DNA from 3 places in the Comamonas sp. 14P8.1.4 genome. Region 2 is predicted to be linked to each of the others. Evidence: predicted binding sites of a transcription regulator. Region 2 holds the regulator's gene; each other region holds the start of a gene.

Region 1 (3,274 bases), on a different contig from region 2:
GCGCATCGGTGAACAGCTTCACCACCGTATTGGTGCCCTGGAAGATGGGCCAGGCATGGCGGTGGTGGCCTTGTGCATACGGCGCCAGCACGCTGGCACGGCCCCAGTCCTGACCGGCGGCGCGCGCGGCCACGATGCAGGCTGTCAGCCGCTCAACCCCTGACAGCCCCAGGTTGAAGCCGTGGGCGGTGACCGGGTGCATGCCAACAGCGGCGTCGCCCAGCAGGGCAAAGCGCTCGCCGCTGAAGCGGTGGGCATAGGTGGCGACCAGCGGGTAAATGTGGCGTTCACCCACGAGCTGCATATCGCCCAGGCGGCTCTGGAAATGGTTTTGCACGTGGCTGGCAAAGTCTTCGGGCGACAGCTGCATGAGTTGCTGCGCATCGGCCGAATCGGTGGTGACCACGGCGGAGCACAGCAGCTCGCCGGTTTCCGGGTCAGGCTGCACGGGCAGGATGGCCAGGGTGCGGTCATAGCCAAAGCACTCGTGGGCCTTGTCTTCGTGCGAGATGGTGTGGCTCAGGCGGCAAACGATGACGCTGCGGCCAAAGTCGGTCATCTGCGTGCCCACGCCCAGCATGCGGCGCACGTTGGAAAAACGGCTGTCCGCGGCAATCACCAGGGGCGCACGCAGGGGCGTTGCATCCACGCGCGCGCCGTTGTCGTCCAGGGTGTAGTGCACTTCGGCGTGGGTGTCACCCGTGGTGACCTGGGTCACGCGGGCGCCGGTGAGGATGGTCACACCTTCGGTGCGGCTGGCCACTTCCCAGGCGGTGCGGCGCAGCGCATGGTTGGGCACGATGCGGCCCAGGTAATCGGTGCCGCTGCCTTCGGAGACGATATCCAGCGTGGAGCGCTGGCCTACCGGGCCGTCGTGCACGATGGCATCACGGATGGAGCCAATTTCGTGGTCTTGCAGGCGCGCCCAGGTGCCCAGGCGCTGCAGGGTCTGCACGCTGGGGTGGGTAAGGGCAATTTCGCGGCCATCCGGTGCGGAGTTGGCCAGTTGGGATTCGTTTTGCAGTTCCAGAACCGTGGCTTGCAAACCCGCGTGGGCCAAGGAGATGGCGAGCGACAGGCCGGCAGGACCTGCGCCCACGATAAGGACATCGGTGTTCATGGACATGGGTGCAATCACTGTGAAAGTGGGCCTATTGTGGCCCGGACTCGGGGTGATCTGTGTCAGTGCGAATGGTGCATTGTGCGTCGGTTTGTGCTGCCGGTGGCTTGCACTGCATCAATGGCACGGTGTGGGTGCGCCTTCTCGCGCGATCCGACCAACGGTCAATAACTTTCGGCTTGTCAATCCGGGGCGCTGGCATGGTCGGGCGCTGGCGGTGCCGATAGGCTGGTGTCCATGTCCCAAGCCACCACGCCCCATACCCGCCGCACACCCATCATTCGCCGCTACCAGAACTGGCTGGCGCAAGAGCGTGGCCTGCAATTTGACAGCTACGACGCGCTGTGGCGCTGGTCGGTGGGGGATCTGAACGCTTTCTGGCAAAGCATCTGGGATTACTTCGACCTACAGTCGCCCACACCGCACAGCGCGGCGCTGGGTCGCAACGTGATGCCCGGCGCGCAGTGGTTTCCTGGCGCGCAGGTCAATTACGCCCAGCAGGTGCTGCGCCATGTGGATGCGGCGCATGCGGCAGGCATGCCCGCCGTGATTGCGGACAACGAGCGGGGCGAGGTGACCGAACTGAGCTGGCCTGAGTTGCGCCGCCAGGTGGCATCGCTGGCTCTGCACCTGCAGGCCCAGGGGGTGCAGCCCGGCGACCGGGTGGCCGCCTATTTGCCCAATGTGCCGCAAACCATCGTGGCTTTCCTGGCTGTGGCCAGCGTGGGGGGCGTGTGGAGCGTGTGTTCGCCCGACATGGGCACGGCGGCCGTGCTGGACCGTTTCAAGCAGATTGAGCCCAAGGTGCTGATCGCCGTGGATGGCGTGCATTACGCAGGCAAGTCCATGGACCGTGGCGAGATCGCCAGCGCCCTGCGTGCCAGCCTGCCCAGCGTGCAGCACATGCTGGTGCTGCGTACACCGTTTGCCACGCAGCAGGTGGCAGACAGTGCCAGCTGGAGCGATGCCGTCGCGCGCGACGATGCGGCTGTCGCCGCGTTTGCGCCGCAATGGCTGCCGTTTGATCACCCGCTGTGGATTGTGTATTCCAGCGGCACAACCGGCCTGCCCAAGCCCATCGTGCACGGCCACGGCGGCATTGTGATTGTGGCGCTGGCCATGAAGGCGCTGCACAACGACGTGGGCTGCAGCTATGACCCGGAAAGCTGGGGCGAGCGCTTTCACTGGTACAGCTCCACGGGCTGGGTGATGTGGAATTCGCAGATCGGCGGCCTGCTCGGCGGCACCACCTGCATGATTTTTGATGGCAGCCCGGGCGGCAGCAAAGACAAGCCCGACTGGGGTGTGCTGTGGCGGTTTGCCGCGCGCCACCAGGTCAGCAGTTTTGGCGCAGGCGCCGCTTTTTATGCTAGTTGCATGAAGGCCGGGGTGGATCTGGTGCAGTGTGGTGATCTCTCCCACATCACGGTGCTGGGCAGCACGGGCTCGCCCTTGTCGCCGGAAGTGCAGGCCTGGGGTACTGAGCAGTTTGCACGCATGGGGACGGCGGATATCTGGTGGAACAACCTGTCTGGGGGCACAGATTTTTGCGGTGCCTTCATCGGCGGCAACCGCGAGCTGGTGCAGCAACCCGGTGAGATGCAGTGCCGCATGCTGGGTGCGGCGGTGGAAGCCTGGAGCGAGCAGGGCACGCCGGTGCAGGACGCCGTGGGTGAGCTGGTGTGCGTGCAGCCCATTCCGTCCATGCCGCTGTATTTCTGGGGCGATCCGGGCAACCAGCGCTATCTGAGTAGCTACTTTGACATGTACCCGGCAGGCCACGGTCGCCAGCCCGGCGGTGGCGATGGCACTGCCGATATGGGCGGCGTGTGGCGGCATGGGGACTGGCTCAAAGTCAGTCCGCAAGGCGGCTGCACGATCTATGGGCGCAGCGATGCCACCATCAACCGCCATGGCCTGCGCATGGGCACCAGTGAAATCTACAGCGCCGTAGAGGCTTTGCCCGAGGTGCTGGACAGCATGGTGGTGGACTTGGAATACCTGGGGCGCGAGAGCTTCATGCCCATGTTTGTGGTGCTGCGCGATGGGGTGCAGCTGGATGCGGCGCTGCAGGCCAAGCTGGCCGGTGCCATTCGCCAGGCGCTGTCGCCGCGCTTTGTGCCCGATGAAATCGTGCAGGTGGCGGAGATTCCG
Region 2 (3,274 bases):
TCGATGAGCCACGCACTGTTGATGGACTCATAGAACACCTCGCCTTGGCACATGATGGTCATGATCACCGCGCGGCGAATGGTGTCGTCCCGTGACAAGGCCAAACCACGCACCACGGGCAAGCGCCCTTGGTCCAACAGGTCGTAATACTCTTCCAGCGTTTTTGCATTTTGGCTGTACGTTGCTGCCACACGGCCAATCGCAGACACGCCCAGCGCAATCAGGTCGCAATCGGGTTGCGTGCTGTAGCCCTGGAAATTGCGGTGCAAACGCCCTTGGCGCTTGGCCACTGCCAATGCATCCTCCGGCAGGGCAAAGTGATCCATGCCCACATAGACGTAACCCGCAGCCATAAAGCTCTCAATCGCGGCCGACAACATACCCACCTTGTCGGGCGCGGATGGCAAATCGGCCTGCAAGATGCGCCGCTGAGGCTTGAAGCGTTCTGGCAAATGTGCATAGGCATACAGCGCAATGCGATCGGGCCGCAACTGCGCCACCTGCTGCAGCGTGCGCGCGAACGATTCCGGATTTTGCTTGGGCAGTCCGTAGATCAGGTCAACGTTGATCGACTCAAAACCCAGCTCGCGCGAAGCCGCCACCAAATCAAACACCTGCTCTGCGGGCTGCTCGCGGTGCACGGCTTTTTGCACCTCGGGATCAAAGTCCTGCACGCCAAAGCTCAGGCGGTTAAAGCCGATTTCCTTGAGTACCGCCAGTCGCTCTCGCGTGACAGTGCGTGGGTCGACTTCAATCGAATACTCCCCCGCAGGGTCAAACTGAAAGCGCTCGCGCAGCATGCCCCACAGCGCGCGCAATTCATCATCGGTCAGAAAGGTTGGTGTCCCACCACCGACGTGGAACTGGCTCACCGCCTGGCCACGACCGCAATGCTGCAGGTGCAGATCCACCTCACGCTCCAGATAGCGCATATAGGTGACCGCACGCTCATGGTGCTTGGTAATGATCTTGTTGCAGGCGCAGTAGTAGCACAGCGAATCGCAAAACGGGATGTGCACATACAGCGACATCGGCTGCTTGGCCGCAGCGGCCACTTTGCGCTGCTTGAGGGCCAAGATATAGTCACTATCGCCAAACGCCTCCACAAACCTATCCGCTGTGGGGTAGGACGTGTAGCGTGGACCTGGCACGTCATAGCGACGCAAGAGCTCGGGGGTGACAACTGTCATGAAGTTCTTCCTTGATGACAGGACTTTGCAACAATTGGCCACCTTCATCCTTGACGTGCATCAAGAGGTTGCTGTACAAGCGATGTCACAATTTAACTTACATCATTCATAGCAACTGCGAGCAATTCGATAGTTTCTTTTTTCTGATCTTTAACCGCACAAGCCTTTGATCTCTCCAAGACCCCGGGCTTTTGAGTACATGACTCCTCCAACCATCAAAGTTACCTGCTCCAACTGCAATCTGCGCGAACTCTGCATGCCCGTAGGCCTGAATGAGCAGCAGCTGCAGCGCATTGATGACATTGTGGCCACGCGCCGCAAAGTCAAACGCGGAGCAACGCTGTTTCGCAATGGAGAAGCATTCACATCGCTCTACGCCATTCGAACCGGTTTTTTCAAGACCTGCGTCGCCACAGAAGATGGTCGCGATCAAGTGACCGGTTTCCAGATGGCCGGCGAAATCATTGGTTTGGATGGCATTGTCAATGACCACCACACCTGTGACGCCGTCGCACTGGAAGACGCGGAAGTGTGCGTGATGCCTTTCGATGGTCTGGAAGAAATCTCGCGCGAAGTGACCGCACTGCAAAGCCATGTGCACAAAGTCATGAGCCGCGAAATTGTGCGTGAGCACAGCGTGATGCTGCTGCTGGGCAGCATGCGCGCCGAAGAGCGCTTGGCTGCCTTCATTTTGAACCTGGTGCAACGCCTGCATGCCCGCGGTTTCTCGTCTTCTGAGCTGGTGCTGCGCATGACGCGTGAAGAAATCGGCAGCTACCTGGGCCTGAAGCTGGAGACCGTCAGCCGCACGTTCTCCAAGTTTGTGGAAGAAGGCATGGTGGAAGTCAAACAGCGCCACGTGCGCATTCTGGATACGGCGGCCCTGCAACGTCTGGTCAACAGCCAGCACGAATGCAATAAATAAGCGCTACCCACCATCAAAAAAAACCTCCCCGCTTTCGCCAGGGAGGTTTTTTTATGGCCAACGTTCAGGCTAACCAGCGGCGCAGCGCCAGCGCAGGCGACTTATGCGGCCAGGCGCTTCACTTCACAGTGCAGAGGGCTGTGCATTCACCTCAGCGGCAGACATGGACAGCAGCACCGTCAGATAACCCGCCGCCGCAAACACGGCCCAGAATGCAAAAAATGCCAAGGTGTAAATGGCCGTGCGGGACAGCTGCACACCCTGCCCCAGCCACAACATGTCTTGCGGATCAAAGGCGGCAAACACCAGCATTTCCATCACACCGGCCGCCAAGAAGGCAGGCCACAGAATCCACATTAAACGACGTGTCCACATACACCCTCCTTCGCATGAAGTCTGTACCTATTGTGAACATCGATCCTTTGGCTGGTGTGTGGGAGAAACACTCAATAAAAACAATAGCTGCAAGCGCTTATCAAGCAATGATTTGAAATGGATTCAATCCTCAAGCCATTGCATACCAAGCGCTAGCAGCTACTGATAGTGAAGCACCCGTTTTACTTGGGTGAAAGATCAGGCAAGTCTGCATCCGGCGTGGTGGCATGGTTGCGTGCCGCACCGGCTGGGGCCAGGCTTTTTTCGGCATGTCGCAGCTCCTGATTGATATGCAGCCCCTTTTGGTAGTAGTTCTCATCGACCACCGGATCTGCACCGCGCATGGCAATCATGGCCGTTGTCACACCGGCCACCACGACAATCGCAGGGCCTGCCAGCACCAGCCATACGTGCCCGTATTTCCACCAGGGGCCCGACTTCTTTTCCAGCTTCTTTGCAATCTGAGACATACCAAACTCTCTTTGAATCAAACAGGGTGTGCAAGGGCTACGCCTTCCACACACCATGCACCGCTTTTAGCGCGGCACGATAAACACCGACTTCTCCAGCACGTGACCCTGGCCGCTTTGCGCCGTGATCTCGAACTCGATCGGGTGTGAGCCCGCCTGCGCAGACCCATATGGGATCTGCACCCGCACCGCAACCCCACGCGTCTGCGCTGCATCTACCGCAACAGCCGTAGCTTCCGCCACCTCAATGCCCTGCAGCCCCTTGACCGTGACCACATAGGTCTGCGCCAGCTCTGTCGCATTCATGACCTGCA
Region 3 (3,274 bases), on a different contig from region 2:
GACAAACTCAATCTGGGCGTGACGGTGCGCGCCACACTGAGCATCAACCCGCAAAAGACGGCCGATTTGTTCAACGCCATTTCGCCGGAAAGCACGCAGGGGGCTACCTCTATCATCTCGAACGAGCAGGTGTACAAAACCTACGCCAGCCAGATCATTCAGGCCGAGGTGCGGGAGTACCTGAGCCAGTTCAGCATCAGCCAGATTGCATCGAGCAACGAGAAAATCAACGCCGACCTGGGCGCGCGCCTGGGCAAGGCGATTGAGGTGCGCACGCCGTTTGCGGTGCGCCACGTGGGTATCACCAACCTGAAGTACCCGGACATCATCACCAAGGCGCAAGAAGCCGCCGCCGAGCGCCGCGAAGCCATTCAGCAGGAAGAGGCGCAGACGCAGGTGTCTGCCGCGCGCCTGGAGCGCGAGCTGCGCGAAGCGCGCTTGCAGCGGGCGATTGAAAAGGAAAAGGCCGAGACCGAAGCCCTGGCGCAAGCCACGCTGGCGGCGTCGGTGGATTCGCGCGTGCTGCAGTTGCGCAAGCTGGAAAACGAGCGTGCCTGGATTGAGAAGTGGGATGGCAAGCTGCCCGTCACCACCCTGGGCGATGCCGTACCCATGGTGAGCCTGGGCAAGTGATGGTGTTACTGCTGAACCTGTTGCCCATGGCGCTGCTGGCGGTGGGCCTGGGTGCCGCCTGGTACTGGCGCACATGGTGGCTGGCCGTGCTGACGGTGGCGCTGTGGCTGGTGTATGCCATGGCCCAGCCTTCGTACTTGCCCAAGGGGCAGATAGAGCGGGCCGAGGTGCCCGCGCTGCCTGCACACAGCGATGCCCCGCTGCAAGACCGTCAACCCAAGTCCGACCCCCTGTCTGAACGCGACCAGCGCATGCGTGAAGCGGTGCAAAACGGCTTGGACTTTAAGCCGTAGCCCCCGCTGCGTGGTGCCAAGGCACGACGATCCATTCGTACCTTGGTGCTAAAAAGCAGAGCTTCTAACGCAGGTGCTGTAAGGGCTAGAGGCTATTTAGGTGGTGAATGCATGGCCAGCCAGCCGCCATGTCTCCGCCCGCACTTCTTCTGATTTCTGCCGCGCTCCGGAGGTGCGGGCAGCCCACGATCGTGGGGAAAAGCGCGGGTGGTTTTTGCGTGGCCGCAGGCATGGCGGTGAGGGCGTGGGGCGGTGCACTGGCAGCCTCTGTCGCTGGGCGAAGCCTGTGGGTGAGGGCTACGAAAGCGGGTGTTCAGCAGCGGAATATGCCATGCCACCGCACACAGGCGCTTGAAATGCCGGAAATCGATGTTTTCCGCGAACATCTGAACCGTTGCGCGAATTTTGCAATATCTTGAGACAATTCTTGTAATTTGTACGCAAAGTGTCTTGATGCACATCACGCGGCACCGAAATGGGGCAGCGGCGCAGGCCTAGGGTAACTACGATGTAGCAATTCCGTCAGATATTTGATGAAAGTTACATCGCGTTATGGCCATTTTGCATTGGGTTCCCGACCTGGATACGGGCATTGAAGAGATCGACATCCAGCACCGCCGCATCGTGGATTACATCAACCGGCTGTATGAGGTGCGTGAGTCCCATGACCGCAAGGGTCTGGGCGAGGTGATTGAAGAGACGGTGGACTACACGCTGTCGCACTTCGCCTTTGAGGAGGGGATGATCGAGGAGGCAGGCTATATGTTCTCCGGTCCGCACAAGCGCGTGCACGAGCTGTTCATCCGCCGCGTGGGTGAGCTGCAGGCGCGCTTTGAGGCGGGGGAGGATGTGGCCAACGAGCTGCACGGCCTGCTGTCGCGCTGGCTGTTCAACCACATTCGCAACGAAGACCGTGGCTATGTCGATGCCGTCAAGGCCTACCAGCGCATGAGCGGGCGCGGCAGCAAGGATGCGACGGAGCAGATGAAGGCGCAAATCCTGCGTGAGCTGGAAGGGCGCCACAAGCGCAAAGGATTTTTCGCGCGCATCTTTTCCTGAGGTTATCTGGTGGGGAGGGGGCTGCTGGCCCGTGCCCGGACGTGTGCAGCGTTCGGGCACGTGGGCCGGGCAGTGGTAGTGAGCCCAGCAGGGGGCAGTGCAAATGGCAGACAATAAAAAAATGAGCTGCCAGCACTGGCTAGATAAGTGCTAGCGGCCCATTGGACGTGTGCAGGTCTGTGTTGCGCCGTGCATGTGTGTGCAGGGCACGCGCAGTGCATATGCCCCAGCGGGCATCACAGCGCGGGCAGGCACACTTTGCCCGGTTTGGCAAAGATGATTTCGTTGTCATCCGGTGCCATGCGCTGCAACACAATGCCGCCGTTGGCATGCACAAACAGGCGCACTGGGGGGCTTTCCGGGCTGTCCAGGTAGCAGACATTGCAGTCAATATCGCGCCAGCCTTGTTCGGCGCAAATGCGCGCGCTTTGCAGGATCTGGATCAGCCGCTTGCTGGCGCCCACCTCCTGGTGCACGGCCAGCCAAGCGGCACGCAGACCGAGGGCGGCTTCTTCGCGCGAGGCAAAGGCGGGGGCTTGCTGCAAGCGTTCCAGCATTTGGGGATACAACCGCGCATAAGATTTCATATCGCTTGCTCCTGAAGGCAGGGCCTGTGAAGTGCCCGTGAAGATGCACGGGACCGCTCGGCGAAATTCTACGAAGGCTGTGTATGGTTATCGGTTTAAGCCTACAGCCTGTCGGATTTTTGCGGGTTAACGGTGTGCTCGACGCACCCTGAGCCGTCGTGACGGCAAGCCCTCGGGATGTGGGGGCCTGGCAACAGAGTGTGCCTGGGTCGCACCACGGGCGCTGCCGTGCTGCACTGCACCCAGGCATGAAAAAAGGCAACCCAGAGGTTGCCTTGTGCGGGGTATACAACAGCCTGCGCGGGCGCTGCGCCTTATTTGCTCAGCTGGCTGCCCAGTTCCTTGACCACGCCGGGCCAGTATTTGAGTTGCTCATCGATGAACTTGCTCAAGGTTTCCGGGGTGCTGCTTTCGGGCACCGCACCTTCTTGCAGGAAGCGGGCGTTGAGTTTTTCTTTTTTGAGTGCGGCCACCACGGCGGTGTTGAGCTTGCTGACCACGGCGGCGGGGGTAGCTCCGGGTGCCAGCACTGCATTCCAGGTGTTGATTTCGTAGTTTTCAAACCCCGGAATTTCCTTGAGTGCTGGCGTGTTGGGCAGCAGGGGCGAGCGGGTCTTGGTGGTGACGGCCAATGCTTGCAGCTTGTCGGCTTTGATTTGCGGCATGGCGCCAGGCATGGTGGCAAACGAGAGCTGGGTTTCA

Evidence for each region. Region 2 encodes FNR, which switches genes on or off when oxygen is low (the NO sensors DNR and NnrR bind a similar motif). Its sites were predicted from a motif close to TTGATNNNNATCAA; they were not measured.
Region 1: a site for FNR is predicted at 1,228-1,241, ahead of ubiM (5-demethoxyubiquinol-8 5-hydroxylase UbiM). Genes of this name have one in related genera too.
Region 3: a site for FNR is predicted at 1,377-1,390, ahead of AC27VO_RS11490 (bacteriohemerythrin). Genes of this name have one in related genera too.

The regions. Positions count from the first base shown of each region.
Region 1 is NZ_JBYOKN010000002.1:281,942-285,215, reverse strand. It holds gene ubiM (5-demethoxyubiquinol-8 5-hydroxylase UbiM) at 1-1,126, opposite strand, end outside; gene AC27VO_RS05990 (acetoacetate--CoA ligase) at 1,358-3,274, shown strand, end outside.
Region 2 is NZ_JBYOKN010000004.1:74,456-77,729, reverse strand. It holds gene hemN (oxygen-independent coproporphyrinogen III oxidase) at 1-1,190, opposite strand, end outside; gene fnr (fumarate/nitrate reduction transcriptional regulator Fnr) at 1,390-2,115, shown strand; gene AC27VO_RS09625 (hypothetical protein) at 2,239-2,490, opposite strand; gene AC27VO_RS09620 (FixH family protein) at 2,673-2,960, opposite strand; gene ccoG (cytochrome c oxidase accessory protein CcoG) at 3,027-3,274, opposite strand, start outside.
Region 3 is NZ_JBYOKN010000006.1:86,473-89,746, forward strand. It holds gene AC27VO_RS11480 (SPFH domain-containing protein) at 1-633, shown strand, start outside; gene AC27VO_RS11485 (hypothetical protein) at 633-926, shown strand; gene AC27VO_RS11490 (bacteriohemerythrin) at 1,479-1,985, shown strand; gene AC27VO_RS11495 (hypothetical protein) at 2,222-2,572, opposite strand; gene AC27VO_RS11500 (Bug family tripartite tricarboxylate transporter substrate binding protein) at 2,887-3,274, opposite strand, start outside.